DNA from 2 places in the Kitasatospora sp. NPDC048298 genome. Region 2 is predicted to be linked to the other one. Evidence: riboswitches for the same ligand, from Rfam matches in the RefSeq annotation. Region 2 holds a riboswitch; the other holds the start of a gene.
What was found. Region 2 has a riboswitch for cobalamin ahead of ACGF0D_RS04670 (cobalamin biosynthesis protein). Riboswitches for the same ligand answer to the same signal wherever they lie in the genome.

Region 1 (15,232 bases), on a different contig from region 2:
TCCAGGATCTGGTGCACCCGCAGGTCGCGGACGATCTTCTCGATGCCGTACTCGGCCAGGTAGCCGTAGCCGCCGTGCAGTTGGAGGGCCTGGTTGGCGACCTCGAAGCCGGTGTCGGTGGCGTAGCGCTTGGCCATCGCGCACAGCTGGGGCGCCCGGGGATCGCCCCGGTCCAGGGCGGCCGCCGCCCGCCATACCAGCGCCCTGGCCGCCTCCAACTCCGTCGCCATGTCGGCGAGTCGGAACTGCAGGGCCTGGGAGTGCAGGAGCCGGGCGCCGAACGCCTCGCGGTCCGCCAGGTAGCCGGTGGCGCGCTCCAGGGCGTCCTGCGCGCCGCCGAGCGAGCAGGCGGCGATGCCGAGCCGGCCCCCGTTCAGCCCGCTCATGGCGATCCGGAAGCCCTCGCCCTCCGCGCCGAGCAGGCGGTCGGCGGGCAGGCGCACCCCGTCGAGGAGCACCTGCCGGGTGGGCTGGGCGTTCCAGCCCATCTTCCGCTCGTTCGGCCCGAACGAGACGCCGGGGTCGTCCCGTTGGACGACGAAGGCGGACACCCCGTCGGCCCCCGGGCCGCCGGTGCGGGCCATCACCAGGTAGACCTCGGAGGCGCCGGCGCCGGAGATGAACTGCTTGACGCCGTCGAGCACCCAGGCGTCCCCGTCCCGGCGGGCCCGGGTGGTGAGCGCGGCGGCGTCCGAGCCGGCGCCCGGCTCGGTGAGGCAGTAGCTGGCGGGGGTCTCCATCGTGCAGAGACCAGCCAGCCACCGGGCGCGCTGGGCGTCGTCGCCGTAGCGGTCGATCATCCAGGCGACCATGTTGTGGATGGACAGGTAGGCGGCGATCGAGGGGCAGCCGGTCGCCAGCGCCTCGAAGACGAGCACGCCGTCGGCGCGGGTGAGCCCGGATCCGCCGGACTCCTCGCCGACGTAGACGCCGGCCAGGCCGACCTCCGCCGCCTTGCGCAGCACGTCCACCGGGAAGTGCTTGGCCTGGTCCCACTCGACGGCGTTCGGTGCGAGGTGCTCGCGGGCGAAGGTCCGGGTCGTCTCGACGATGGCGAGTTGATCGTCGGTCAGTTGCGTGTGCACGGCCCGCCTCAGCCCATCGTCGGCATGGTGAAGCTCGCGCCCTCCTTGACCCCGGAGGGCCAGCGCGAGGTGACGGTGCGGGTGCGGGTGTAGAAGCGGATCGAGTCCGGCCCGTGCTGGTTGAGGTCGCCGAAGGCGGAGCGCTTCCAGCCGCCGAAGGTGTGGTAGGCGATCGGGACCGGGATGGGCACGTTGACGCCGACCATGCCGGTGTTCACCCGGCGGGTGAAGTCACGGGCGGTGTCGCCGTCCCGGGTGTAGATGGCCACGCCGTTGCCGTACTGGTGCTCGCTGGGCAGCCGCAGCGCCTCCTCGTAGTCGGCGGCGCGGACGACGGTGAGCACCGGGCCGAAGATCTCCTCCTGGTAGATCCGCATGTCCGGGGTGACCCGGTCGAACAGGGAGGCGCCGAGGAAGTAGCCGTCCTCGTGGCCGGGGAGGCGGAAGTCCCTTCCGTCCACGACGAGTTCGGCGCCCTCCCGGACGCCGAGGTCCAGGTGGTCGCGGACGCGGTCCAGCGCGTCGCGGCCCACCAGCGGGCCGAAGTCCGCCGCCGGGTCGTCCGAGCGGCCGATCTTGAGCCCGGCGATCCGCTCGACCAGCTTCGCCACCAGGGCGTCCGCGGTCTCCTCGCCCACCGGTACGGCGACCGAGATCGCCATGCAGCGTTCCCCGGCCGAGCCGTAGCCGGCGCCGACCAGCGCGTCGGCGGCCTGGTCGAGGTCGGCGTCCGGCATCACGATCATGTGGTTCTTGGCGCCGCCGAAGCACTGCGCCCGCTTCCCGTGCGCAGCGGCGGTCGCGTACACGTACTGGGCGATCGGCGTGGAGCCGACGAAACCGAGCGCCTCGACCCGCGGGTCCTCCAGCAGGGTGTCCACGGCCTCCTTGCCGCCGTTGACCACGTTGAGCACGCCCGGCGGCAGCCCGGCCTCCAGGAACAGCTCGGCCAGCCGCAGCGGCACCGAGGGGTCGCGCTCGGAGGGCTTGAGGACGAAGGCGTTGCCGCAGGCCAGCGCGGGTGCGGCCTTCCAGAGTGGGATCATCGCGGGGAAGTTGAACGGCGTGATGCCGGCGACGACGCCGAGCGGCTGGCGCATCGAGTAGACGTCGATGCCGGTGCCGGCGTTGTCGCTGAACTCGCCCTTCAGCAGGTGCGGGATCCCGGCGGCGAACTCCACGACCTCCAGGCCGCGTTGGATGTCGCCGTGGGCGTCGGCCACGGTCTTGCCGTGCTCGGCGGACAGCAGCCGGGCCAGTTCCTCCTTCTCCTGCTCGACCAGTTGCAGGAAGCGCAGCAGCACCCGCGCCCGCCGCTGCGGGTTCCAGGCCGCCCACGCGGGCTGGGCCTGCGCGGCGTCGGCGATCACCGCCTCGACCTCGGCGCGGTCGGCCAGCGGCACCCGGGCCTGCACCCGGCCGGTGTTGGGGTCGTACACGTCGCCGAAGCGGCCGGACGTCCCGGCGACGCGCTTGCCGCCGACGAAGTGGGTCAGTTCACGGACCATCGGTTCCTACTCTCGACAGGGTCGGGGAGAGGAGGAATGGAGGCCGCCGCCGACGGGCGGGCGCACGGTGATGCGGCCGCGCGACGTCACGGTGGCGGTGGCATGACGAACCGTCAGAGCGGTTGGGCCCCGGCAGTCGTCGGCACAGGACAGCCAGGAGCAGTGGAACGGGAGCAGCCCGGAGTCATGCGTGTCGTCTCCATCCTCGTGGAAAACACGGATCACCCGCGGCCGGTATCCTGACTCCCGGATCACCGCACGCCCTCAGGCCTTCCCGGCTGGCTGCCAGTGGCCGTCCCTCACGAGGACGAACTCCCCGGTCACAGTGGCGGGACCGTGCCGGACTCACACCGGCTTCCCTGACACCGCGGACCTGCCGTCGACCATATAGTTGGACGTCCTAGTAAGTCCAGAGGGCGCCGTCTGCGCGTTGTGCCCGCCCTGAGGCCCGCCGATCCTGCGCCACCGAGCGGGCCCGGCCGGCCGTGCGCTCCCGGCTTTGGTGGGGGGTGAGGGCGCGGCGGTCCCGGCGTGCCGAGCCGCGGCCGTCGAAGGAGACCGTACGGAACGGCCCGCACCGCACCCCGCGTGTCGCGGGCTGGGCTTCGATCCGGCTGAAACGGGGTCATTCGTGTGGCGGAGTGTGGCGCGCGTCGGCTTGCGTGAACAGGGCCGCGCCCGATTCCCTGACGCCACGTCTGCCAGTGTCCGTTGGCGGGCAGCTACTTCGGGAGCAATTGTGCTTGCACGAATCATGTCCATCGCGGCCGCAGCCGTGACTCTCGTCGCGGTCCAGCCGGGCCTCGCCGTCGCGGCGGCCGACCCCAGCACCACAGTCACGTTCGCCGTCACGTCCGGCGCGTTGACGCTGACGGTACCGGCCAGTGCCAACCTCGGCTCGGGAGCGCCCGGCACCGTCATCAGCGCGCCGATCGGGCCCTGTACCGTCACCGACGATCGCGCCCTCGTCTCGGCCTCCTGGACGGTGACCGCAGCGGAGACGGACTTCACAAACGGTGTGACGACGATCGCCGCCACCGACGCCACCTACACGGTCGGGACGGTGACGACGACCGGTACCATTACCGCCACTCCAACGAACGTGACGCTGAGCAACAGCGCGCAGACGGTGCTCACCGGGAGCGCTGGTGTCGGAGACAACACCGCGTCCTGGAACCCGACAATCTCCGTCAACGTGCCCCCCAGCGCCGTCGGCGGGATCTACACCGGAACGCTGACCCAGTCCGTTGCCTGATGGAATGAAGGGCGCGCGCCGGTGCGGGGTTCTGCTGCTGGCGCTGGCCCTCGTACAGGCGGCCGGGGTGATGCCGGCAGCGGGGCATGCGGCACCCGGGTTGTCCTCCCCCCGGGACCCGGCCGCGGGGAAGACCATCGGTATCAAGCTGCTCGACGCTCCGGAAAGCCGCCGTGCGGATCCCAGGGCGCACGCCTACATCGTCGACCACGTCGCGCCCGGCTCGACCATCGAGCGGCGGGTGGAGGTCACCAACGAGTCGTCCACGCCGATGCACGTCAACGTCTACGCCGCGGCGGCCACCATCGCGAAGGGTGAGTTCACCTTCGCGCCGGAGCGCACCCCCAACGAGCTGACCGGCTGGACGTCACTCGACACGGCGGACCTTGAGCTGGCGGCCTCCGAAACGGTGCGAGTACGCGCCACCATCCGGGTGCCCGGGGACGCCGCCGCCGGGGAGCGATACGGCGTCATCTGGGCACAGACGGACACCCCCACGGACCGCTCGCACAATGTGACGTTCCAGGGCCGGGTGGGCGTCCGCATGTACATCGACGTCGGTCCCGGTGGTGAGCCACCCTCGGACTTCGAGATCGAGCGGCTCCATCCGGCCCGAGCCCGCGACGGGCGGGGGGAGGTTCGCGCCCGGATCCACAACACGGGGGGCCGCGCCCTGGACATCGGCGGGGCACTCTCCGTCTTCGACGGGTCGGGCGGACTGCGCGCCGGACCGTTCCCGGCCAGGACGGGCACCACACTGGCTCCGGGTGACGCTGCGGAGATGGTCGTCCCGTTGGACGCACAGCTGTCGGACGGCTCGTCGACGGTGGAGCTCACGCTCAAGAGCGGCCTGGTCGAGCACACCGCGCGCGCCACCGTCACCTTCCCGACGACTCCCGGTAGCACTGGAGCGGTCGCCGCGTCGGTCGCCCAGCAAGGGCACTTCCCGTCCCCTGTGGTCGCCGGGCTTTCGGCCCTCGTCGCTGCCCTGTGCCTTCTGCTCTTCAAGTTCCTCCGGCGCCGCCGGTGACCACTCCGACCGAGCCCCGCCCCCGCGTCCGGCTGATCCGCTCCGTGGGTGACGCATGAGGGTCGTCATCGAGCGCGCCACCGCTCCTTTCGCGCCGGCGTCATCCTCGCCGGCGCTCTGCGGCGCACCACTGGCCCACCCGCTGTGTTCGGCGGGTTGTCCGTCGGGTCTCGTGTGCTCGCCGCGATCACCACCGTGTTGTATGTGCGAGCGCACTCACCGAAGCGCAAAGTGATATTCGGGTCACGAACAGTAACGGCTTGTTGTCGGCGATTTGGAAGCGGAGATGTCGGTGTTCAGGCATGGGAGAGGGCGGGCTGAAGCAAGCCGCGGCCCGGGAGGAATGGGCGGCATGTTTCGACGGTGGCTGAGGGTACGGGTCCGCAAGCCGGCGGCGGTCATGATGGCCGGGTTGGCCGTCCTGGCGATCGTCCTGGCCACAGTCTGGACGGCCACGGCTCAGCGCGCCTCCGTCGCCCAGGTCAACGGCCGCACGGTGCCGGTGATCGACACCGCCGCCACCGGCCTCACCGAATCCAGTGGCAGCGCCACCACTGACCGCGGCGGCACCGAGAGCGCTGCCGGCACCGGCAGTACCGGCCTCACATTCACGGTACTCGGCCCCTCCCTGACCATCGCCAAGAGTCACGCGGACCACTTCGTCCGGGGCGAGGACGGCGTTTACACCATTACTGTGGGTAACGCCACAGCGGTCGGCCCGACCGATGGCACCACGGTCACCGTTCACGACACCCTCCCCGCAGGTCTTCGGGCCGACCGGATCACCGGGAAGGGATGGCACTGCATTCTGGCCACCCTCACCTGTACCCGCAGCGACGTCCTGCCTGCCGGGCAGAGCTACCCGCCCATCACCCTGAAGGTCGACGTCTCCTGCGACGCCCCTGCGCAGGTCACCAACACCGCTACCGTCACCGGAGGCGGTGACGCCACCATCCACACCGCCAACGACCTCACCACGATCAAGCACTACGAGCACCACGAGCACCACGGTGACGGGCACGACGGCGACGGGCACGACGGGGGTCATGACCACTGCGATCGCCACGACCCCTGAACTCAGCCCGCGTGGGCGTAGCGGAAGGCGTGCCGGTCCTCCGTCCCCGCGGTGGTCGCGGAGCGCTACTCAGCCTCGCCGGTGGCGTCCCGTGCGGGGCGGGACGCGGGCGCCCCGTGCGGCGAAAGCCCCGGGCGCTCGGGCCCTGCTGGAAGCGGTGGGCCCTCGGCACCCGGGGCTTGGAGGCGGCCGCCGCCCGCGCGGCCACCAGCTCGCCGCCAGCAGGTCCCGCTGATCGGCCGCGAGTTCTGACCCGCCTCGCGCGTACCCCACCGGCCGCGCTGCTCGACCTCGAAGACAGTCGCCTTCCCAAGTGTTCGCCTGGAAAGTCCAGTTGGGGCCGGCGATGAGGTTGCCGGCGTCCGATGGCGGCGCTGTTCGAGTATGGGACTCAAGCGGTCGCCTCCGGACGTACCCAGGTCGAACGCGGACTCCTCGAACACGGCGGCAGCGTCGGCCAGGGCGACCGCCAAGCCGACGATGGTGACCAGGTAGGCGGCGTTGACTCCGGTCCCGGCTCCGGCCTCGAAGACGCGCTGGCCGGGCCGGGCGCCGAGCTGTTCGAGCATCAGGGCGACGATCGCGGGCTGGGACGCGGCGCTGATCTGGGTTCGCCAAGAACAAGTGCGGCGACAACGCGGTGACCACGTTCCTGACCACTGGGGAGCGACCGGTGCCGGATCTCGCCTGCGTGGCCGAGACCGGCTGAGCGGACAGCCGAATCAGCCGAACATTCGACGGACAACACCGCAATGCCCCCGCGATCGACGGTGTCCCGGATCTCGTCCGGGCATGCGCCAGGACGAGATCCGGGACACCGAAAGCGCGATCCGGAGATCGCGACGGACGTGGGTGGCCATCGCCCGCCCGGCACCGCCCGGAACGATCGGGTGAGAACCGGTGCATGCCCGCAGTGCGCGTTCCGTTGGGCGGTACGGAATGGGCTACATCCACGACTGCCGGTCGTGCGAAGGCCGGCTTCGCGTTCGGTTTCGGCCTCGCACCCGACCACGCCCAGGGGCAGTACCAGGGCCTGGCCGGCATCGGCTTCGGAGCGGGCCAGGCCCTCGCCCCGGTGATCCTCACCGGGGCGGTTCTCGCGCTCGGCCATACCGGGTGGCTGCTCCTCGGCGCCCTCTTCGCGGTCGTCGGCGCGGCAGGGCCGCCGGTGGCCGCGTGGGCCGAGCGGACCCGCCCCGGGAAACCGGAAGCTTCCGTGGATCGCCGGCGACGTGGATCGCCGCTGCCGCAGGCCGGTCAGCGCTATCGAATCGGCGGCAAAACCGGTGGTGTCGCAGGGTGAATTCGCTTTTCCCGGGCCTGAAGTGCCGTGTGAGGAAAAAGATGGAGCCGGAATTCCGTCATCCATCTTTCGGCCAGTGCGGGACTGGTTCGCGCCGGTTGTGCGGAATCCGGGCTCCCGGGATTTCCGCTGGCAGGACAGTGCTGTGACAAGGGGGCGGTGCCCGTGGAGGCGAGCGCCCGTGCAGCAGAATCAGGGGGTCTACAACGGTGGCAACTCTGAACTACGAAATCCTCACCGACCCGGCTCCGCTCCAGGTGCCCAACGCGGGCGAGGAGTCCCGGGGGACGGTCTACGTCATCATCTCCAACCCGAACAGCGACGACGCGCTCTGGTACTCCACCGAGATCCAGGTGCCCGTCGGGGACAAGGACGGCGACCTGACGACCGATCCGAAAGCGTTCACCCCGCAGATCACGCAGAACACCGCGACGGACCCGGCGAACAAGCCGGCGACCGACTGGAACACCTCGACCGCCGTCTACAAGATCTCCTCCCAGGACCCCCGCTACCCCACCCTCATCAAGGGCGGCGGCTCCATGGTCGTGGCGATGGAGGGCTTCCCGGTCTCCAGCAAGCCGGGGCTGGTCCTGCTGCGGGTGACGGAGCGGGCGGCGAACATCGGCGGCTTCGTGCACCCGAGCCTCGTGACCCTGAGCCTGATCAAGCAGGAAGCCAAGGTGCCGCGGAACTTCCGTGCGAAGGACTCCCTGGTGGCCGCGGGCAAGGACGTCGTCCTGCAGTGGGACGGCCCGGACACCCTCACGTACCAGATCCAGGGCCCGGACGGCCCGCCGGAGGCCGTCCCGCCGAGGAGCGGGGCGGCGGCCGGCTGGCAGTGGTCGCCGAAGCCCGGCCAGGAGCCGAAGCGGGACGCCACCTACACCCTGATCGCCAGCTCCCCGAACGGGCAGCAGCCGAGCTACCTGCTGACCACCACCGTCCACCTGCGCAGCCCCGAGTTCGACAGTGTGACGGCGACCAAGGGCGTGTACACCCCGTGGGTGGAAGGCACGGCGCCGCGCGGCCGGATCGTCTTCACCGAGCAGGGTGCGCAGGTGCGGGACGCGTCGAACGCGCCGGGTACGGTTGCGGCCGGCAAGGCGGATGTGGAGAGTGTGACGGCGTCGGTCGGGGTGTCGACGCCGTGGGTGGAGGGGACGACGGAGAAGGGTCGGGTCACCCTCACGGCGCAGGGTGTGCAGGTGCGGGACGCGTCGAACGCGCCGGGTACGGTTGCCGCCGCCAAGGCGGACGTCGACACCGTGACCGCCGCGTGGGTGCGGGGCCGCGACAGCGGTTCCGGGTGGATCCAGTTCCCGTCGGACGGGATCACGGTCGGTCACGGCCAGGGGAACGACCTGGGCACCGTTCACGCCGAGAAGATCAGCGTGAACGGCATCAACACCAAGTGGGTCGGGGACCGCGACTCCGGCAAGGGCTGGCTCGACTTCCCGCAGTCCGGAGTGAACGTCCGCAAGGACGGACAGGAGACGTGGGGGACGGTCGCCGCCGACAAGGCGGACCTGAACGGCGTCAACACCAAGTGGGTGCAGGGGCGTACGTCCAGTGACGGCTGGATCGAGTTCCCGGCGTCCGGGCTGAACGTGTTCCAGGGCTCCGGGCACCGCGAGTGGGGGACGGTCGCCGCGGACAAGGCGGACCTGAACGGCGTCAACACCAGCTGGGTGCAGGGGCGTACGTCCGGTGACGGGTGGATCGAGTTCCCGGCGTCCGGGCTGAACGTGTTCCAGGGCGCGGGGAACCGTACGTGGGGGACCGTCGCCGCCGACAAGGCGGACCTGAACGACCTGGTCACCGACCGGGCCCAGGTCAAGCAACGCCTCACCCTGCACGGCGGGTTGACCGTCGACAACGTGCTGGAGACGCTGGACGGTCCGCCGCGGCTGGTCGTCCACGGGGAGTCGGAGTTCCGGCAGAAGGTGAACGCCAACGGCGACCTGTCGGTCGGCGGGGAGTCGGTGTTTGCCGGGAAGGTGAACGCCACCGGCGACCTGCGGGTCGGCGGGGAGTCGGCGTTCTTCGGGAAGGTGAACGCCAACAGGCACCTCTCGGTCCGCACCGGGAGTGCCTGGATCCTGCACACCAACGACGACCTGGTGGCGATCAACGGCAACCTGCGAGTCCACGGGGCCTTCCGGGCCGACAAGTGACGCCGGCTCGGTGAGTGACTGCGGTCCTCGTTCCCCGGGTGAGCGGGGAGCGGGGGCCGCTGGTCACCGGAAGGACGGGCCGGCGGGCCTCACATCCGGCGGACCCGCAGCACGCTGGTGAGCATCGGGAGGGTGAACTCGCCGGTGCCGGTGCCGGTGCCGGCGCCGGTCTCCGGCCGGTCGGTGAGGTAGGCGTGGGTGGCGTCCAGCAGGGCCTTCCGTTCCTGCTCCGGCATGACCAGGACGCCCGCCTTCGTCGAGAGGGTGGCGACGAGGGAGTCGGCGGTCCGCCGCTGCCCGTGCGGGAACTCCGCCTGCTCGGGCGAGTCGAACCGGGCGTCCCCGCCGGACCGGGGAAGGTGCATCCGCGCCGTCTCGACGCGCCAACTGGTGGGCACGTCGCGCGGGCCGATGGCGGCGGGGCCGGTGACGCGGGCGAGGCCGGCCACCCAGTCGACCCGGTCGTCGAAGACGTTCCACAGGCCGGCCAGCACGCCGCCGGGGGCGAGGACCCTGGCGATCTCCGGCCCCGCGAGGTCCATGTCGAACCAGTGCATGGCGTTGCCGGACACCACGGCGTCGACGGAGTCGTCCGGCAGCGGGATCGCCTCCGCTCGTCCCGCCAGCGCGCGGACGGTCGGCAGTGCGGCGCGCAGTTCGGCCAGCATCGCCGGGTCGGGTTCGACCGAGACGACGTCGTGGCCCAGGGCGACCAGGGTGGCGGTGAGCTTGCCCGTCCCGGCGCCGAGGTCGAGCACCCGCTGGCCGGGCGCGGCCTCGAGGGCCCAGCGCACGGCGGCCTGCGCGTAGTCCGGGCGGTGCTCGGCGTAGGCGCCCGCCGCGCGGCCGAACGACGAGCTGTGCAGCCGCCGTTCGGCCTGCGCCGACTCCTGGCCGGCGGCCGCCCGGCCACGCGCGTCGTCCTGGTGCTGCCGGGTGTCGTCGTTGATTCCCGTCACTGAAGCCCCCGCTGATCGACGGTCTGATTCCGGCTCGATGTATCGAACCGATACATCGAGACGATAGGTACCGGAGTGCTTCGACACAAGGTCCACTTCTGCTGACCGACGATCACGGCCGACATTCGGAGGGGATCGGGGCATAGAATTGAACGCGTTCAGAAGTCTGGGCTACGCTGGGTTCCGAGGAACCGAGGCAAGAGGGGGAACCCATGAAGGTCGTCATTCCCGGTGGATCCGGTGAGCTCGGGACGCTGCTCGACCGGCGCCTGACCGCCGCCGGGCACCAGGTCGTCGTGCTCAGCCGCAGGCCCGCCGGATCCCGGCAGGTCGGCTGGGACGGACGGACCCTCGGCGCCTGGGCAGCCGAGATCGACGGCGCCGACGTCGTGCTCAACCTCGCCGGGCGCAGCGTCAACTGCCGCTACACCGAGGCGAACCGGCAGGAGATGATGGACTCCCGGGTGCAGTCCACCCGGGTCGTCGGCGAGGCCGTAGCAGCCGCCCGCCGCCCGCCCTCGTGCTGGCTCCAGATGAGCACCGCCACCGTCTACGCCCACCGCCACGACGCCCCCAACGACGAGCGGGACGGCCTGATCGGCGGCAGCGAGCCCGACGCCCCGCCCGCCTGGCGGTACAGCATCGACGTCGCCCAGGCCTGGGAGCGCACCCTGGCCGAGGCCGACACCCCGCACACCCGCCGGGTCGCGCTGCGCACCGCCGCCGTCCTCGGCCCCGAGCGCGGCGGCTCGCTCGACGCGCTCTCCTGGCTGGCCCGGCTCGGTGTCGGCGGGCCGGTCGCGGGCGGCGCCCAGTACGTCTCCTGGCTCCACGAGCGGGACTTCGCCCGCGCCGTCGAGTTCCTGATCGCCCGCGAGGACCTCACCGGGCCGGTCAACCTCGCCGCCCCGAACCCGCTGCCCCAGCGCGAGTTCATGCGCGAGCTGCGCACCGCCTGGGGCATGCCGCTGGCCCTGCCCGCCACCCGCTGGATGGCCGAACTGGGCGCCTTCGCGCTGCGCTCCGACACCGAGCTGCTGCTGAAGAGCCGCCGCGTCGTCCCGACCCGCCTGCTCGACGCGGGCTTCGCCTTCGACCACCCGAGCTGGCCGGAGGCCGCCCGCGACCTCGTGCGGCGGCTGCGCGGGCGGTAGCGCGCTCGACGGCCGCCGTGTGGCGGGTTCGTCACGGGGCCGTCACAGCTCCCCGTCGGCGCTTGCCCGGGCCCGGTGATCCCCGGGACCGTGGAGGAACACGCACGGTCGATCAGGGGGCGGGATGCGGACGGTACGGCTGTCGGTCATGCGGCAGTGGGGAAGCAACATCGGGATCGGCTGCGCCCTGGCGGTGGCGACGATGCTCGCGCTCGGCCTGTCCGGTGCCACCGGCGCGGGGACGGCCACCCTGATCGGCGTGCTGATCGGGGGCGCGGCGGCCGTCGGGGTGCCGCACACCTTCCGGCTACGGGAGGACGAGCAGGGCCTCACCCTGGTCCGGCTGCTGGTCGCGCGCCGCTACGCCTGGTCGGAGATCAGCGGCCTGGCCATGGAGTTCGGCGAGGAGATCGAGACCAGCGGCCACCACGTGACCCTGCGCCTGCGCCTGGTGGACCCGCCGGGCCGGTTCTGGGGCCCGCAGCTCGGCCGGATCGACGTCACCGAGGACGACCGGCCACGCGGCGTCGAACCGCGCGCCCTGGCCGAGCTGTTCGCGGTCTTCGGCCGGCACGGAGTACCCGTCGACCAGCCGGAGTTCGCGAACGCCGTGCTCCACGTCTACGGCCTGCCGCCACTGCCGCCCCAACCGGTGCGGCAGGTGCCGGCCGGGCCCGTGCCCACGGCGGGGGAGGCGTACGAGTACGCCCCGGACGTCGCGGAGGAGGAGAAGGACCTGGCCGCCCACCGGAGCACCGTCAAGAGCCCGCCCCGCAAGCGTCGCGAGTACCTGCTGCGCGCCGCCGCCCGGGCCGACCGCATCGCCCTGGCGGGCGGCGACGCCGACCCGCACCAGGTGGTGCGGGCGCGGATAGCGGCCGGGGAGCTGACCGAACACGACCGCGTCACCGCCGAAGGCGACGGTGCGCGCGGGTACGTCCGCCAGCAGTACCTGGACTGGCGCCGGACCGCCGCCGAGCCGCGGCGGGGCCGGGGGACGGCTCGCTGACGGGCCGAGGGCTGAGTCGCCGGCGGGTCGAGGGCGGAGCCGCTGACGAGCCGAGGGCCGATGGTCAGCCCGGCCCCGGCGGCCCGGACCGTGACCCGCGTGCGAGCCCTCTCGCCGCCGCACCGAGCAGTGCGGCGCCGCCGACGGCGAGCAGGCCGTGGTGCTGGGAGGCCCACAGCCGGGTGCTGCGCTCCCGGGCCTCGTCGTCGAAGCGGCCGTGCGCGCCGTGGTCGTCGGAAGTGTCCGACGGCGTCCGGAGGTTGGCGAGGCCGTCCGCCTGTCGGGGGCCGTCCTCCTGCTGGGCGCCGATGCCGGTGCGGGCGAGGTAGCGGTCGAGCAGGCCGGGGGCGAGCGCGTTGGCGACCAGGGTGCCGACGGTGCTGCCGCCCACCCAGTACTCCCGCCGCCCGGGGTGGTCGGCGGCGAACCGCACGGCGCGGGCGGCGACGGCCTCGCAGGCCTGCGGGTCGGCCACGTCGGCCAGTACGGTGCGCACCGGCGAGCCGGCGGCCTGGGCCTCGGCCGAGGCGGCGCGCAGTCCGGCCAGGCCCCGGGCGACCAGCACCAGCCGGTCGCCCCCGGTGGCGAGGGCCGAAGGCCGGGACGTACACCGGCAGCCGTTCCGCGGTCGGGGGAGTGTAGAGCCAGGCGTTCTCCATCGTGTAGTGCGTGCCGCGGTGGGACACCATGCCGCCGGTGAACAGCTCCCGCGTCACCTCGACGGCCTCCTCCAGCATCTCCGCACGCACCGCGAACGGCGGCCGGCGGCGCCCAGGACGTGCTTGTTGAGTGCCTCGCCGGTGCCGACGCCGAGCCGCAGCCCGCCCGCGAGCTGCACGTCCGCGGTGGCCGCGGCCTGCGCCGTCACGGCTGGGTGCAGCCACACCGTGGGGCAGGTGACCAGGGTGGTCACCGGCAGCCGGACCACCTGTGACAGCGCGCCGATCACGCCCCAGACGAACGGGGCGTTGCCCTGGGCGTCGTTCCACGGGGGGAGTGGTCGGAGATCGCCAGCCGGGTGAAACCGGCCCGCTCCGCCAGCCGGGCCTGATCGACCAGCTGGGCGGGGGAGAACTCCTCGCAGGACAGGAAGCAGCCGAACGCGGTCATGGCGGCCTCGGTTCGTCGGTCGGCCTGTGCCGGAGCGGCTTTCCGGACGGGGCGCCGCGACCCCTGGGCGTCGCGCGCGAGTGGTGGCCCCGCCGGTCGGGGGCTCGGTTGGCCCCGGCCTCACGGGGTAGGCGCGCGGCATGGAGGACATCGGACCCCCGCCTGAGGACCCCGCCGCCGCCGACGCGGACTCCCTCGACCTGTGCGACCAGTGCGGACGCGCCGTCGCCCGCACCGAGCTGCTCGGCGCCCTGGTGCCGGACTCCTCCGCCCTGCACTCCACCGAACCCGAACTGGACGGCAAGCGGGTCGTCCTGGCCTGTTCCGCGGAGCACCTGACCACCCTGATCGCGGACTACCGCCACCGCCCCTTCGTCCCCGAGGAGCAGTGGGCCGCCAAGGTCTGCCGCACCCTCGCCGAGTGCGACGAACCCCTGCCACTGAGCGTGGTCGCCCGCCTGAGCGGCCTCTCCGAGCGCCAGGCCATGGAGGGCGTGGAGTGGCACAACGCCCGCGCCCGGGAGTGGCGGCGGCGCTACGGCGGCCGGGGCGGCGACTGACCGGAAGGCGCTTTCCGCACGCAGTCTGGACATGCTGTGCCCATCGAAATACAGTGAGTTTCGGGCCTGCTACTGCAGGAAAACCGAGGGGGCGGAAAGCGCGAAACGGCGGCTTCGATGCCGCCTGGTCTGGCAATTCGGTGGGGCTTCCCTTGTGCACGGGAAGTCATACATGGAGCTGACGAGGGCGCGGAGTCCGGTCCGAAATGCTCCAGCCTTGAGATGCCGCGGGCGCTGAACCCGATATCGCCCTCCGGGCCCGATGATCGGCGCTGCAAAAGGATTCCAGTGGCGCCGAATTCGATTCGTTCGCTACCCGTCCAGGCGAAAGGAAAGGCCATCATGCACCTGTCGGCAGCTGACCTCGCAAAGCTCGGGGACTCACCGATCACGATCCAGTCGACGTTCTTCCCGAACATCTACCTGCGCATGGACGGGACCGGGGTGACGACCCCCACCGACCACGGAAGCGGGAAGGTCAACTGTCAGTACGGCACCGGCCCCTGGACGGCGTACAAGGTCCGGCCGCAGGCCGACGGCTCGTACGCCTTCGAGTCGGCGGCCTTCCCGAGCGTGTTCCTGCGCATGGACGGCAACGGGGTCCCCACCACCATGGCGGGCGGCGGGACGGTCAACTGCCAGAGCTACATCGGCCCCTGGGAGAAGTTCAACGCCCGGGCCCAGGCGGACGGTTCGTTCTCCTTCGAGTCGGCGGCCTTCCCCGGTATCTTCCTGCGCATGGTGACCGACAGCGGGGTGACCACCGCCACCGGCCCCGGCGGAACGGTGAACTGTCAAATCAACGCCAACGGCGGCGGGCACGAGAAGTTCTACCTCGAAATGGCGTAGTGGCCGGGGCGCCCGGGGAATTCGGTCACGGGATTTCACGGAACCGTACGTGACGCAGCCCGGGCGATTCACCGGCGGCAGTGCCGCATCGTGACAGGAAAGCGAATGTGCCTTCCGTGCGGGGAGGACAAGGCCGGTACGGCCTTTGTCAGCCCTGCCGG
Region 2 (15,232 bases):
ATGGCACGCATCATCGCAACACCCACCGACACGCGCGGCCTGGTGACCCCGTCGCGATTGACTTCGGAATGTGTTCCGAACTACCGTCGAGCCATGTCGACTCTCACCGTGGCGTTCTCAGAGCTGTCGAAGAACTCCAAGCGTGTCGCGGACACTGTGGAGCGGGCCCAGCGCGTGCACGTCACGCGGCGGGACGGCGAGGACCTGTACCTCACCACCGCGCGCCATGACCGTCAGCGCGAGGAGACCGCGGATGTCACGGCGCGCCTGTTCGCCGCGCTGATCAGCAGCGACGAAGGCGCGCGGGCCGTGCTGCTGGCGCTTCCTGCGGTCTTCCCCTGGACCAGGCACCTGTCAGCCGAGGAGGTTCGCGAGTTCGTCGTCGACCTCGTCGACGTGACCCGTGACGTCGTCGAGCTGGACGTGCATGCCGGTCTGCACCGGGTGATAGCCGAATGGCGTGCCACGGCCAGAGTCCTCGCGGATCCGGAACTGACGGCTGAGCTCACTGGGCCCCTGCCCGGCGACGATCACGGCGAGGTGATCGAGCCGTGAGCCCCAAGCGTGGCGACGACGTTCCGCCGCCACCCGTCGGCGGTGAGTGGCGCCTTCGGTTCGGCACGAGCGAGGCTGCCAAGGGTTGGGGCGACCTGTGTGCCGAAGCGCCCGGCAATACCCGTCGCTGCTTCGAGGCGCTCCGGGCGAACCCGTTGTCGGGGCGGGACCCCGACCGTCAGCACCGGCTTCGGGGGCGCCTGGCGACCCGGGCCTTCGGGGGTGCCGGGCTGCCGCAGTGGGAGTACGAGGTGACCGCCGGTGGCCGGGTGCGGTATGTCGTGGACGAGGCGGCCCGCACCGTCCACCTCGTCTACGCCTCGCCCCGGCACCCGAAGGACACCGACGCGTAGCCTCCGAACCCGGCCCCGACGCCGCACGCCCGTGGTGTGCGCGCTCCTCAGGTCCGGGACGGCCCGCCCCCTCACCCCGTCTCGCCCAGGGCCGGCGGCTGCCAGCCGTACGTCGGGGCCGAGCGGCTCAGCAGGGCGCGGGCGGGGAGGAGACCGGCGAGGGTGAGGGCGGCGGTGCGCAGGCCGGTGGCCGCGGGGGAGTGGAGGGCGACGAGGTCGCCGATGCGGCGGGAGCCGGCCACCACGGCGGTGGTGCGGGGGAGCCGGGCGGCGGTGTAGGCGGGCAGGGCGGCGGCCGGGTCGGGACCGGGGGTGAGCAGGGAGGCGAGGACGACGGCGTCCTCGATGGCCTGGCAGGCACCCTGGCCCTGGAAGGGGCACATCGCGTGGGCGGCGTCGCCGAGGAGGGCGACCCGGCCGTGGTGGTGGGCGGGCAGCGGGTCGGCGAGGTCCCAGACGTCGTGGCGCAGGACGCGCTCGGGCTCGGCCAGCGCGAACAGCTGCGGCACCGGGGCGCACCAGTCGCCGTACCGGCGCAGGAGTTCGGCCCGCTCGTCCCCGTCGGCGGCCCGCTCGCCGGCCGGGGCGAGGGCGGCGCCGTAGACGTAGACCCGCCCGTCGGCGAGCGGGACGATCCCGGCGAGGCACCCGCGGCCCCACACCTCGCCGGCGGCGGCCGGGCGGTGGTCGGGGGTGACGACGGTGCGCCAGGTGGTGAAGCCGCTGTAGCGGGGGCCGGGGTGTCGGGGGAAGAGCCGGCTCCGGGTCGCGGAGCGGATGCCGTCGGCGGCGACGACCAGGTCGGCCGTCTCCTCTCCGTCGGTGGTGCGGACGACGGCGGGCTCGGTGGGGCCGCCGGGGGTGACGAGGGTGGCGGGCGAGCCGGTGCGGACGGTGCCCTCCGGGAGCGCGTCGACCAGGGCGTCGATGACGTCGGCGCGGGCGACGGCGGCGATGGTGTCGCCGAAGTAGGCCTCGAACGCCGTGGTGCTGGTGCGGGCCAGCCAGCGGCCGGAGGGGTGGCGCAGCCCGATGGCGGGGTGCGGGGTGGCGAGGGCGCGCAGGCGCTCGCCGACACCGAGCCGGTCGAGGGAGCGCAGGGCGTTGGGGGCCAGGGCGAGCCCGGCGCCGACGGGTTCGAGGGAGTCGGCGCGCTCGTGGACGCGGACCGGGACGCCCCGGCGGTGGAGGGCGAGGGCGGCGGCGAGACCGCCGATGCCGCCGCCGATGACGATCGCCTGCCGACTGGCCTGTGGGCTGCCCATGGGAGGGCTCCTCTCCTCGCACTACGTCCGTAGTGTGCGTCTGCCAGTACCGTACTACAGATGTAGTCCGCCGGGAACTACTGCTGTAGTGGTTTGGGATCGTCCGAGGAGAGAGGCCATGATCGGACCCATGACGCCCCCGCGCCCCACCCTGATCGCCGACGCCGCCATCACCCTGATCGCCGAACGCGGCCTGCGCGGGCTGACCCACCGCGCCGTGGACGAGGAGGCCGGACTGCCCTCAGGCTCGACCTCCAACCTCGCCCGGACCAGGGCCGCCCTGCTGGAGCTCGCGCTCACCCGGATCGTCGAGCGGGAGACCGAGGACCACCCGGTCCTCACCGTGGAGCCCTCCGCCGCGGCGTCGCCCACCCCCGCCTCCGCGCGGGACCTCCTCGTCCGGGTCGGCGCCGACCTGCTGCACCAGGCGCTCACCACCGGCCGCCGGCTCACCCTGGCCCGTCTGGAACTCGCCCTGGAGGCCACCCGGCGGCCCGAACTGCGCGCCGTCTACGACCGGTTGGGCGGGCGCTTCGCCGACATCGCCGCCGCGCTGCTCGCCCGGAGCGGCTCGGCCGACCCGACGGCGGACGCCCGGCGCCTGATCCGCTGGTGCGACGGCGTCCTGTTCAACGCGACGGCGGGCAGCGGGCACTGGCACGTCCCGTCGCCGGAGGAACTGCGCGACGAGGCGGCGTCCTACCTCTCCGCGCTGCTCGACCGGGAGTAGCCCGCGGCCCTACGCGGGGGTGCCGGCCCGCCCGTCCGCCGGCGCGTCCGACGAGCCGGCGGCCGCCACCCGTGCCGCCACGGCCCGGGCACAGTCCGCCACGGCCGCCCGAGAGCTGTCCACCACCAGGTCGTACGCGACCCCCAGGTGCACCGCCTTTGCCTGCGCGGCGGCCATCCCGGCCACCCGGTCGCCGCGTGCGGCCTCCCGCCGCGCCGCCACCGCGGGATCGCAGCGCACCCCGACCCAGAGCACGTCCAGGCCCTTCAGCGCCGCCCGCCAGCGGGCCTGTGAAGCCGCGCCGCCGAGGAACACCTCGTCCACCACGATCCGGGCCCCGGCCCGGGCCATCGCCGCCACCCCGACCGTCCAGGCGGCGTCCAGCGCGGCGAACGCCGGTCCGACCTCGACCGTCCCGTCCCCGCCCTCCAGCCCGCCGATCCCCTCGCCGCCGCTGCGCAGCGAGGGTGGCAGTGCCTCGACCATGGTGTCCGCTCCGAGGTGCAGCCAGGGCTCCGGCAGCAGCTCCTGCAGACACCGCGCGATGCTCGACTTGCCGGAACTGGACCCGCCGTTGAGGACGATCACATGCATGCGCGCAGCCTAGGCCCGGACAGGCACGGTGTCGCGGCGTTATCCGCCGGGGGCGCGGGGGCGCACCCGCCGCGGCGCTATCCGCCGAAGGTCGCACCCGCCGTAGCGGCCCCCGTCGCGAAGGCCGCCGCCGCGGCCGTGAAGGAGGACGCCAGCGCCGGTGCGCCCGCCCAGTGCAGGTGCAGGTAGGAGGCGTGCACGTTGCCGCCGGCGAAGCCCTCGGTGCGGGGGCCGGTCGGCAGGCGCCAGCCCCAGGCGGGGAGTTCGCCCGCGCCGGGCTCGCAGACGGTGCGGTGGAACTCGTGGCCGCGCACCCGGGTGCCGGCCGGGGCGAGGGGGGAGTCGTGCAGGGCGACCGCCTCCCGGTAACCGAGGGTGAGCCGTTCGGTCATCCGGGCGTCGGCGGCCAGTACGCCGCACATCGGCAGGCCGTCCAACTCCCGCCCCAGGTAGAGCAGTCCGGCGCACTCGGCGGCGATCGGCCCGCCCGCGGCGGCGAACGCGGCGATGGCGTCGCGCAGCGGGGCGTTGCCGCTCAGCTCGCGGACGTACAGCTCCGGGAAGCCGCCGCCGACCACCAGGCCGGCCGTCCCCTCGGGCAGGGCCGAGGCGTGCAGCGGGTCGAACGGGACCACCTCCGCGCCCGCCGCGCCGAGCAGTTCGGCGTTCTCGGCGTACGAGAAGGAGAAGGCCGCGCCGCCCGCCACCGCGATCCGCGGCCGGCCGGCCACCGGGGCGACCTCGGCCGACGGGTCCCATGGCTCGGCGTCCAAGTCCGGTGCGGTCCGGGCGAGTTCGAGCAGGGCGTCCAAGTCGACCGAGGAGGCCACCAGTTCACCCATGTCGGCGACCGCCTTGAGGGCCTCGGCCGAGCGTTCCACCGCGGGGATCAGTCCGAGGTGGCGGGACGGCGTGGCGACCGCCGCCGAGCGGCGCAGCGCGCCCAGCACCGGCACGCCGGAGCCCTCCTCCAGCGCCTCGCGCAGGAGTTGTTCGTGCCGGTCGGAGGCGACCCGGTTGAGGATCACCCCGGCGAGCCGCACCTGCGGGTCCCAGGAGGCGAAGCCGTGCACCAGCGCGGCCACCGAGCGGGACTGCGAGGAGCCGTCGACCACCAGCACCACCGGTGCCCGCAGCAGCTTGGCGACGTGCGCCGTCGACGCCAGCTCGCCGCGCCCGGAGGCCCCGTCGAACAGGCCCATGACCCCCTCGACCACCGCGACGTCCGCCCCCGCCGCGCCGTGCAGAAACAGCGGCGCGATCCGCTCCGGCCCGCACAGGAAGGCGTCCAGGTTGCGGCCCGGGCGTCCGGCGGCGAGCGCGTGGTAGCCCGGGTCGATGTAGTCGGGGCCGACCTTGTGCGGCGACACCGCCAGCCCGCGCGCGGCGAGTGCCGCGATCAGGCCGGTGGCGACGGTGGTCTTGCCGGCGCCCGAGGAGGGCGCGGCGACCACGAGGCGGGGAACGGTGCGGGGGGCGGTGCCGGGGGCGGTGTTCAACGGTCTACCACTCGATGCCGCGCTGGCCCTTGCGGCCGGCGTCCATGGGGTGCTTGACCTTGGTCATCTCGGTGACCAGGTCGGCGAATCCGGTCAGCGCCTCGGGCGCGTACCGGCCGGTGATGACGACGTGCTGGCTGCCCGGGCGGTTCTCGAGCACGGACACCACCTCCTCCGGGTCGATCCACCCCCAGTGCATCGGGTAGGTGAACTCGTCCAGCACGTAGAAGCGGTAGGTCTCGGCCGCGAGGTCCCGCTTGACCTGCTCCCAGCCCTCCTTGGCCGCCTCCTCGCTGGACATCTCCTGCTCGGCGGAGCGCTGGATCCAGGACCAGCCGGAGCCCATCTTGTGCCAGTCGACGGTGCCGCCCTCGCCGGAGGCGCCGAGCACGCGCAGCGCGTTCTCCTCGCCGACCTTCCACTTGGCGGACTTCACGAACTGGAACACCCCGACCGACCAGCCCTGGTTCCAGGCCCGCAGTGCCATGCCGAACGCGGCCGTGGACTTGCCCTTGCCCGGGCCGGTGTGCACGGCGGTGATCGGCTGGGTGCGGCGCTGGCGCGTCGTCAGGCCGTCGTCGGGGACGCTCTCGGGGACACCCTTGGGCATGTCGGCTCAGGCCGCCTTTCGCATCGTGGTGGTCGCGCGGTTCGCGGAGCGGTTCGCGGAGTGGTTCGTGGAACGGTTCTCGGACCGGCTCGTGGGCCGGCTCGTGGAGCGGTTCTCGCGGACGAGCGAGGCGACGCCCTCGGGGCGCAGTTCGTCCAGGCTGACGGTGGTGCCGCCGAGCAGCCCGGCCAGGGTACGGGCCAGGCCCAGGCGGACCGGGCCGGACTCGCAGTCCAGCACCACGCTCGCCGTGCCCTGCGCCGCGAACAGCGCGGCCGCGCGCTGGGACTGCGCCAGCGCGTCCCGCCCGCCGGTGGCCCGGCCGTCGGTCACCACGACCAGCAGCGGGCGCCGGTCCGGATCGCGCAGCCGCTCCACCCGCAGCACCTCGTGCGCCCGCAGCAGGCCGGCGGCCAGCGGGGTCCGTCCGCCGGTGGGCAGCGACTCCAGCCGGGCCGCGCCGACCTCCACCGAGGAGGTGGGCGGCAGCGCCAACTCGGCGCCCGCACCCCGGAAGGTGATCATGCCGATCTTGTCGCGGCGCTGGTAGGCGTCCATCAGCAGCGACAGCACCGCGCCCTTGACGGCGGTCATCCGCTGCCGGGCGGCCATCGAGCCGGAGGCGTCCACCACGAACAGCACCAGGTTGGACTCCCGCCCCTGGCGCACCTGTTCGCGGAAGTCGTCCTTGCGCAGCAGCAGCGCCCGCCCGCTGCGCCCGCGCGCCGCCTGGTGCGGCGCGGCGGCCTGGAGGGTCGCGGTCAGGTGCAGCCGGGCGAGCGCGCCCTGCGGGCGGCGGGCGCGGATGGTGTGCCCGCCGGTGGTCTCGGCGGGGGAGCGGCGGCCCTGGGCGCCGTGCCCGGTGCCCTTGACGGTGAAGAGCCTGGTCCGGTACGGGTCCCCGGCTGCGACCGGCGCCGACTCCCGTGCGGGGGTCGGGTGTTGGGCCGGTACGGGCGGCTGCGCGGGCGCGTCGGCGCCCTCGGTGGCGGGCGTCTCGGGAGCGGACGCTTCGGGCGCGGACGCCTCGGGGTCGCCGTCGGACGGCTCGGGTGCGCCGCCGCCGTCAGGGCCGCCGCCGTCGGGTCCGCCGTCGGGGCCGCCGTCCTCCGGCCCCCCGTCCGGCCCGCCGTCGCCGTCCGGGCCGGGCCCGTCGCCCTCGGGCTCCGGGTCGTCCTGCCGGGAGTGCTCCTCCAGGGTGCGGTCCAGCTGTTCCTCGTCCAGCCCCGGCGCGTCGAAGGGGTTGCGGCGGCGCCGGTGCGGCAGCGCCAGCCGGGCGGCCCGTCGGACGTCCTCCTCCAGCACCTCGGTGCGCCCGTCCCAGGCGGCCAGCGCGACGGCGGTGCGGGCCATCACGATGTCCGCGCGCAGTCCGTCCACCTCGAACGCGGCGCACACGGCGGTGATCTGACGCAGCGCCACATCGGTGAGCTCGACCGCGGGCAACAACTCCCGGGCCGTGGTGATGCGTTCGGCGAGCGCCCGCTCCTCCGCGGCGAACCGCGCGGCGAAGCCTGCCGGGTCCGCGTCGTAGGCGAGCCGGCGGCGGACCACCTCGGCGCGCTCGACCGGGTCCCGGGTGGCGGCGATCTCGACGGTCAGGCCGAACCGGTCGAGCAGCTGCGGCCGCAGCTCGCCCTCCTCCGGGTTCATGGTGCCGACCAGCAGGAACCGGGCCGCGTGCCGCACCGACACGCCCTCGCGCTCGACGTACGAGCGCCCCATCGCGGCGGCGTCCAGCAGCAGGTCCACCACGTGGTCCTGGAGCAGGTTCACCTCGTCGATGTACAGCACGCCGCGGTGCGCCCTGGCGAGCAGCCCGGGCTCGTACGCCTTGACGCCCTCGGCCAGCGCCCGCTCCAGGTCCAGCGAGCCGACGATCCGGTCCTCGGTCACGCCGACCGGCAACTCGACCAGTTGGGAAGGCCGTTCGGACGCGGACGGGGCGGCGTGCGGCCCGTCCGGGCACTGCGGGTCGGGTGCGGCCGGGTCACAGGCGAAGCGGCAGTCGTCCACGGTGGCGATGGACGGCAACAGGCCGGCCAGCGCGCGCACCATGGTCGACTTCGCGGTGCCCTTCTCGCCGCGCACCAGCACGCCGCCCACGGCCGGGGAGACCGCGTTCAGCAGCAGCCCGAGCCGCAGGTCGGCCATGCCGACGATCGCGGTGAACGGATAGCGGACGTCGGTCATGCGTCACTCCCAGGGGCCCCGGGCGGGAGGAACGGCAGCGATCCGGCCGCCGGCACCCCGCCCTCGATCAGCTTCCACAGCGCGTCGGTGTCCGCGTGCTCCTCGATCAGGTCGCCCAGCCGGTCCAGCCGGGCCTCGCGCGCCGCGGCGAAGGAGGTGTCCGGCGCCGGGACGAACGCCCGCCCGGACAACTCGGCGACCTCGCGCAGGAGTTCGCGACGGAATCCGTCGTTCTCCAGCGCGCCGTGCCAGGTCGTGCCCCAGACCGCGCCCACCCGGCAGCCGTCCAGGAAGGCGTCCCCGCCCTCGACCGTCACGACTCCGTGGTGGATCTCGTAGCCCTCGACCCGCTGCCCGTACGCCTCGCCGACCGGGCGGGCCAGCACCTTCTCGGCGCCGAACCGCACGTGCGTCGGCAGCAGCCCGAGGCCCTCGACGGCGCCCGCCTTCGACTCGACCTCGTCCACGATCGAGTGCGCCAGCATCTGGTAGCCGCCGCAGACCCCGAGGACCGGCAGGCCGGCCGCCGCCCGCGCCCGCAGGGCCGGCTCCAGGGCGCGCTCGCGCAACCAGGCGAGGTCCGCGACGGTGGCCCGGGTGCCGGGCAGCACCACCAGGTCGGCGTCGGCCAGCTCCTCCGGCCTGGTCGCCCAGCGCACCAGCACACCCGGCTCCTGCGCGAGCGCGTCCACGTCGGTGAAGTTGGACAGCCGGGGGAAGCGCACCACGGCCACCCGCAGCACGTCCGCGCCGAGCGGCCCGGGCCCGTCCGCCCGGTCCACCACCGTGGACAGGTCCAGCGAGTCCTCGGCGTCCAGCCAGAGCCCGGGCAGCATCGGCAGCGTGCCCAGCACCGGACGGCCGGTCAGCTCGCGCAGCATGTCCAGCCCGGGTGCCAGCAGGCGCGCGTCGCCGCGGAACTTGTTGACGAACCAGCCCGCCACGTGCCGCTGGTCCTCCGCCGACAGCAGCGCCAGCGTCCCGTACATCGCCGCGAAGACCCCGCCCCGGTCGATGTCCCCGACCACCACCACCGGCAGGGCGGCGGCCGTGGCCAGGCCCATGTTGGCGATGTCGCGGTCGCGCAGGTTGATCTCGGCGGGCGAGCCCGCGCCCTCGCAGACCACCACGTCGTAGCGGCGGCGCAGGTCGGCCAGGCACTCCAGGGAGCGCTCCAGCAGGACGGGCTTGCGCTCGCGGTAGTCCAGCGCGCCCACCTCGGCCACCGGCCTGCCGAGCAGCACCACCTGGCTGCGGCCGTCCGCGCCCGGCTTGAGCAGCACCGGGTTCATCGCCGCCTCCGGCTCCACCCTGGCGGCCTGCGCCTGCATCGCCTGGGCGCGGCCGATCTCGGCGCCGTCGGAGGTGACGAAGGAGTTCAGCGACATGTTCTGCGCCTTGAACGGCGCGACCCGCACGCCCTGGCGGGCGAGCCAACGGCAGATCCCGGCCGTCACCACGCTCTTGCCCGCGTCCGAGGTCGTCCCCGCGACCAGCAGTGCGTTGCTCATCCCCGTCCCCTCATCCTCGGCAGCAGTCGCTTCGCCGGCACCCGTTCCGCGGGCACCCGTTCCGTCAGCAGCCGTTTCGCCAGCACCCGCAGCAGGACGTGCCCCGCGACCGTCGTACCCAGCGCCAGCGCGCCCACCCGCCGGGAGAGCGCGCAGGCCCGCTCGATGTCGTCCACCGTCACCGGCCGCAGCTCCGCACCCAGTACCGGCCGGTTCTCCACGCGCTCGCCGTACCGCAGCGTCCCGCCCAACCGGACGCCCACCGCGCCGGCGAACGCCGACTCGGCCTGGCCCGCGTTCGGGCTCGGGTGCGCGGAGCCGTCGCGCCGCCAGACCCGCCAGGCCGTCCGCGGCTCGGGCGCGGCGGCCACCGTCAGCAGCGCCGTCAGCCGGGCGCCCGGCCAGCCCGCCAGGTCGTCCAGCCGGGCCGAGGCCCAGCCGAACCGGGCGTAGCGCGGCGAGCGGTGGCCCACCATGGCGTCCAGGGTGTTCACGGCGCGGAAGGCGAGCAGGCCGGGCGTGCCGGCCAGAGCGCCCCAGGTCAGCGCGTTGACCACGGCGTCGGCGGTGTTCTCCGCCACCGACTCGACCACCGCCCGGGCGATCTGCTGCCCGTCCAGCGCGCTCGGATCCCGCCCGCACAGGTGCGGCAGCCGTTCCCGCGCGGCCGTGAGGTCGCCCGCCGCCAGCGAGCGGCCGATGGTGCGCGCCTCCCGGGTCAGCGAGGTGCCGCCGAGCACCGTCCAGGTCGCGGCCGCCGCCAGCGCCGCCCGGCCCAGCGGGCGCCGGCCCACCGTACGGTCCAGGGCGAGCGCGCCCGCCGCGACCGCGCCCACGCACAGCGCCGTGTACCCGGCCCCGGCGGCTCGGCCGTCGCGCCACAGCCGCCGCTCCAGCCGGGTCGCGGCGCTGCCGAAGACGGCCACCGGGTGGCCCCGGCGGGGGTCGGCGAAACGGGCGTCGGCGGCGTAGCCCGCGACGGCGCCGAGCGCGAACGCGGCGGCGCGGGTCAGCGGGCGCACGGAAGGGGAAGGCGCGGGCGGGGTCATCGGTCGCACGGCGGAGGGCAGCTCGGGGTCGGGCAGGGCGGGGCAGCCTGCATCGCGTGCGTGTCCTCACTCAGGGTCCGCGCCCTGGATCGACGTGACGGCGGCGAGAGTCTCCTGGCTTCCGGGTCGAACGCACCCTCGGAGCCTTCCAGCGGCCGTCGACGGCCCGCCGTGGCGATGTTCCGAGCGTGCTCCCCGGTGACAGTGGCGGGACCGCGCCGGACTTCCACCGGCTTCCTCTCCATGCCTCCGTTTGGCCCCAGGATCCCATCACGGGCCCGAACCGGGAGTCAACCGAGGTCACGGAGGGGTTGGTCACACGCGGACGCCGCTGACGCCCCGTGGGACCGGCCGGCGCTGCGGGCCGAGGACGGGGCCTGCCGCTGCCCTCGTCCTCGGCCTTCGCCTTCCCGGGGCCCGCCGTCCTCACCACCCGTCCCCGGCGCCACCTCGGCAGCGCCAGGGTCGCCGGCTCCTCGGCAGGGCCGGGCCGCCGCCCGGGTGACCCGGACGGCCCAGTCCGGTGGCCGGGCGGGCGGGGCGCCGGTGAACTGGTGCCCGAACACCGTCCGGGCCGTGAGGCAGGAGAGCGGGGAGCGAAATGCGTTGGGGAACCGCAGCCGTCGTGGCGGCCGCCGCGGTCGGGGCCGCCGTGCTGGTGATCGGCCGTCGGGCCTCCGAGCGGATGGTCCGTCCGGTGACCACCGTTCAGGAGTCCGCTCCGGTCGTGGTCCGCGGCCTCGCCCCCGGCCGGATCACCTTCACCCGCGGCCCCGGGAGCCTGCGCCCCGGCCGCTGGGCGGTCGAGTGGGCGGACGGCGGGCACGCGGTCGTCGAGGAGATCCTGCACAGTGACGAGCAGGAGGTCACCCGCCGGCTGGTCCGCGCCGACCGGGGCACCCTCACCCCCGGCACCGAGGTCCGCTTCACCCCGCGGGTCCACCTCGGCGACCCCACCGAGGCGCTCGGCCTCGCCTTCGCCGACATAGCCGTCGACGGTGAGCTCGGCGCCCTTCCCGCCTGGCAACTCGACGGCAAACGCGGCACCTGGGTGATCCTGGTGCACGGTCCCGAGGCCGACCGTCGGCAGACCCTCCCGGTGCTCCCCGTCCTCGACCGGCTCGGCCTGCCCGCCCTCGCCGTCACCTACCGCGGCGACCGGGGCGCCCCCGCCTCCCCGGACGGGCTCAGCCACTTCGGCGAGACCGAGTGGCGCGACGTCGAGGCGGCGATACGGCTGGCGCTGGACAGCGGCGCCGGCACGGTGATCCTCTACGGCTGGTCCCTCGGCGCGACCATGGTCCTCCACACGGCGGCCCGCTCCGCCTGGTCGCACGCCGTCCGGGGCCTGGTCCTCGACTCACCCGTGCTCGACCTCCCGGCCTCCGCCCGCCGGGACGCCGCCCGCTCCGGCTTCCCGGGCGTCGCGGCGGAGCTCGGCGCCCTCGCCGCCGAGGGCCGGACCGGCGTCGACCTCGCCGACTTCGGCCGCATCGCCGAGGGCGCCGACCTGCGGGTGCCCACCCTCCTCCTGCACAGCCCCGAGGACCGGATAGCCCCCTTCGGCGCCGCCGAGAAGCTGGCCGCCGCCCGCCGCGACGTGGTCAGCCTCCAGGCCTTCCCCGGCGCCGACCACGCGACCCTCTGGAACAGCGCCCCCGAGCGCTACACCGAACTGCTCCGCCGGTGGCTCACTCCGTTGCTCTAGCCGCCTTCCGCGCGAGCCTTTCCGTGCGAGCCTTTCCGCGCGAGTCCTGCCGTACGAGCCGTTCCGCGTGAGCCCCCCTCTCCGCGCGGGCGCGTTCGGCCGGGTCCCGTCGGTTTTTCCGCTCAGCTTCCCCCCGTCCACGAATGAACGTTCCTGCCATTACGTCGAGCGCGCACGAGAAGTCGGCCTGTCCGACTTCTCGTGCAGCACGATCCCCCCGCCCCCGCCCGCCATCCGTCCGGATTCGGGCTGGACAGCCCGGCCGGAAGCCGGGGGAGGGGATTGCCCGTGCGAAATCCGGCGCGTCGCCAGGGGCAATAGTTGGCCCGGACCCTTACCCCCCACCCGTACGCACGGTGACCGGTCGAGTATTCCCGGCAACCGGGGCGCCCGGGATGGCATGGGCAGGCCATACGTTTCCGGCCAGGCGGTTTGCCGCTGTTGCCCGATCTTGCGGAGGTGCCACCGCCGCTCGCCCGGTCGTACGGACAACCGGATGTGACAGAAGGCCGGTACAAGGGGAAGACTGCTCGACGTGACGTCTCGGAACCCGCGCGACCGTGATGCCCCGCTCCCGCCGACGATCGGTACCGGTGCGACGGTGACCCGTCTCCCCGGAACGGCCCAACGGCCCGCCGGTGGCAGGCCGGGCGGGGCGGGTGTCCCCCGTAACGGAGTACCCCGGCGACGGGGGCCGGCTCCGGCTCCCGGGCGAGGTCGGGTTCCCGTGCCGGAGGGCTTCCCGGCACCCGCCGAGCTGGCGCCGCTGGCCCGCCGGATGCTGGTGGACGCCGTCCGGGTCGCCCGCTGGGCCGGCGAGCTGGCCGAGGTCGACAAGCGTGGCGAGCTGCTCCCGGAGGACGCCCGTGCGGCGGGCCGGGCGCTGGCCATGACGGTCGGCGCCGCCGCCAAGGCATGGGGGCAGGCGCTGCTGGTGGGTCTGGTCGAGGCCCGGGACGGCGGAGCCGGCCCCGGCTGGCGCCTGCACGCCTGGGAGCACGACGACGAGGCCGTGGTGCGTGGCTGGTCGGCGCTGTTCGACGCCTGGACCCTGCTCGCCCCGGTGCCGCCCGCCGCGCTGCGCGGCGTGTTCGCCGTACTCGCCGGGCAGGCCGTGGACCAGGCTCCGCAGCTGCTCTCCTTCCTGCACCTGGTGGACGGCCCGGTCGCCGAGAGCGAGCTGCTGGAGCTGCTGCGCCGCGGGCTGGACGAGCGCCGGGTCGGCGCGGGGCTCGGCGGGCCGGGCCTGTCGCCGGTGCCGCACGCGGCCTCGGCCGTCTCCGCCGTCCGCGGCACCTGCCGCGCGCCGCAGATCGACACCCCGGCCGCGCCCTCGGACGTGGCCGCCGTCCTGGACTGGATGCTGGACGGCCTGGCGGCGGTCGGCGCCCTGGTACGCAGGAACGATGCCGCGGAGCTGTCGCCGCTCGGCCACTGGGCGGTGCGGGCCAAGCTGGAGGAGATCTGCACGGTCGCCCAGACTGCGGCCGGGCACATCGAGCAGAGCGCCTTCGAGCTGCTGAACGCCTGCGCCGACTACTCGCCGGGCCCGGCCCGCGCCGAGTTCCGCGCCTGGGTCGCGGCCCGTCCGGCGGACCGCGCGGTGGGCGAGCTGCTGGAGGCCGCCCGGGGCGACGACGCGCTGGTGCGTGGCCTGGCCTTCGAGGCGCTGCGGGTGGCCGGAGGGCCGGCCGAGCAGGCGGTGCGCGCGGCCGTGGACGCGCCGGTGCTGCGCCCCTACGCGCTGCTGTGGCTGGCGGAGCGCGCGGACGAGGGCGTCTCCCCGGCGGACGTGCTGGGCGCGGAGGACGCGGCCTGGCTCTGGGTGGACACCGCGGCCGCGGTGCTCGACCACGGGGAGACCGAGTTGCTGGTGGGCCACGTCGAGGGCGCCTCGGCGGGCGACCCGGTGCGGCTGTTCGCCCGGGCCCGGCAGTCCGGGCACCCGCGGGCGGCCTCGGTGCTGACAGCGGTCTCGGGCGTGCACCCGGACCCGGGCGTGGCCCGGGCGGCCCGTCGTTCGGCGTTCAGCGTGCACACCGGTGGCGCCTGATTTTTATGACATTTGAGATGGAGTTCGTCGTCCACGGCGACGGCGGCTCCGTCGTCAGCACCGACCGCGCCTCCGTCGTTCACGTCGTCGTCAGCACCGACCGCGTCTTGGGTGGCCGCACCCGAGGCGGTCGAGTGTCGTGAAAAGTCATAAGAGTCAGGGCCCGGAACCAACAGGTTCCGGGCCCTGACTCTTATGACTTTTGCGGGGAATCAGCCGATCCGAGACTCAGCCCGCCGAGCGCGGACGTCGCCGACCTTCTGTCCCACCTTGCGGCGGATGACCAGCAGCGGCGCCATCGCGGCGAGCGTGATCTGGGCGAACGCGCCGACGTGCATCAGGTTGTCGCCACCGGGCAGGCCGGTGGCCCAGGCGGCCAGGCAGCCGATGGAGACCACGATCCAGCAGAGCGTGGCGGTGGCCAGCAGCCCCTGCGGCTTCGGGTACTCGATCCGGCTGACCATCAGGTACGCGGCGCCGAAGATGGCGAGCAGACCGGGCAGGAACGGCGGGTCGAGCAGCACGATGGCGATCACCGTCATCGCGCCCATCGGGCAGGGCATGCCCTGGAACACCCCTGGCCGCATCTTGACGGCCGAGAAGCGGGCCAGCCGCAGGACCACCGCGAGCAGCACCGTGATCGCGATGAGCGCCGACAGCTTGGTGTTGGACCCCTGGGAGACCATGCCCCAGACCGCGACGAAGTAGGCCGGCGCGATGCCGAAGCTGATCAGGTCCGCCAGGTTGTCCAGTTCCGCTCCGAGGGCGGAGGAGCGCAGCTTGCGCGCCACCAGGCCGTCGAAGAGGTCGCACATCGAGCCGATCAGCAGCAGCGTCACCGCGGTGGCGGCGCTGTGCCGGTCCGGAGCGGCGTCCGGGTTGGTGATGTGCGGGACCAGGACCCCGGTGGTGATCGAGTAGATCGCCAGGAAGCCGCAGACGGCGTTCCCCAGGGTCAGGAAGTCGGCGGTGGACAGGTGCTGAGGAGAGCGCGGGGCGCGCAGCTCGCGGTCGCGCGCCCAGCGGCGGCGGCGCAGGGCCGTCTCCTCGTCGTCCAGGCCGACGATTGTTTCAGGATCAGTCACGGTCAAGGCGCGTCACCCCGGCTGTGG

Region 1: it holds a riboswitch for cobalamin, as region 2 does, so the genes downstream of both, ACGF0D_RS20005 (CoA-acylating methylmalonate-semialdehyde dehydrogenase) here and ACGF0D_RS04670 (cobalamin biosynthesis protein) in region 2, are expected to answer to the same signal.

The regions. Positions count from the first base shown of each region.
Region 1 covers NZ_JBICYZ010000025.1:98,855-114,086, forward strand. The annotation lists gene ACGF0D_RS20000 (acyl-CoA dehydrogenase family protein) at 1-1,085, opposite strand, end outside; gene ACGF0D_RS20005 (CoA-acylating methylmalonate-semialdehyde dehydrogenase) at 1,094-2,593, opposite strand; cobalamin riboswitch at 2,805-2,996, opposite strand; gene ACGF0D_RS20010 (hypothetical protein) at 3,348-3,848, shown strand; gene ACGF0D_RS20015 (peptidase) at 3,853-4,878, shown strand; gene ACGF0D_RS20020 (hypothetical protein) at 5,231-5,953, shown strand; partial or broken gene ACGF0D_RS20025 (hypothetical protein) at 6,427-6,564, opposite strand; gene ACGF0D_RS20030 (hypothetical protein) at 6,594-6,662, shown strand; gene ACGF0D_RS20035 (hypothetical protein) at 6,858-7,256, shown strand; gene ACGF0D_RS20040 (hypothetical protein) at 7,466-9,430, shown strand; gene ACGF0D_RS20045 (class I SAM-dependent methyltransferase) at 9,520-10,389, opposite strand; gene ACGF0D_RS20050 (TIGR01777 family oxidoreductase) at 10,602-11,543, shown strand; gene ACGF0D_RS20055 (hypothetical protein) at 11,692-12,552, shown strand; gene ACGF0D_RS20060 (hypothetical protein) at 12,617-13,117, opposite strand; partial or broken gene ACGF0D_RS20065 (TIGR03557 family F420-dependent LLM class oxidoreductase) at 13,110-13,662, opposite strand; gene ACGF0D_RS20070 (hypothetical protein) at 13,803-14,222, shown strand; gene ACGF0D_RS20075 (hypothetical protein) at 14,565-15,071, shown strand.
Region 2 covers NZ_JBICYZ010000004.1:73,561-88,792, reverse strand. The annotation lists gene ACGF0D_RS04715 (prevent-host-death family protein) at 1-555, shown strand; gene ACGF0D_RS04720 (class I SAM-dependent methyltransferase) at 1-2, opposite strand, end outside; gene ACGF0D_RS04710 (hypothetical protein) at 552-908, shown strand; gene ACGF0D_RS04705 (FAD-dependent monooxygenase) at 980-2,173, opposite strand; gene ACGF0D_RS04700 (TetR/AcrR family transcriptional regulator) at 2,292-2,903, shown strand; gene cpt (chloramphenicol phosphotransferase CPT) at 2,913-3,491, opposite strand; gene ACGF0D_RS04690 (cobyrinate a,c-diamide synthase) at 3,575-4,996, opposite strand; gene cobO (cob(I)yrinic acid a,c-diamide adenosyltransferase) at 5,001-5,606, opposite strand; gene ACGF0D_RS04680 (putative cobaltochelatase) at 5,613-7,799, opposite strand; gene ACGF0D_RS04675 (cobyric acid synthase) at 7,796-9,310, opposite strand; gene ACGF0D_RS04670 (cobalamin biosynthesis protein) at 9,307-10,332, opposite strand; cobalamin riboswitch at 10,467-10,600, opposite strand; gene ACGF0D_RS04665 (alpha/beta hydrolase) at 10,961-12,067, shown strand; gene ACGF0D_RS04660 (hypothetical protein) at 12,795-14,120, shown strand; gene ACGF0D_RS04655 (hypothetical protein) at 14,138-14,263, shown strand; gene ACGF0D_RS04650 (CDP-alcohol phosphatidyltransferase family protein) at 14,333-15,211, opposite strand; gene ACGF0D_RS04645 (phosphatidylserine decarboxylase) at 15,198-15,232, opposite strand, start outside.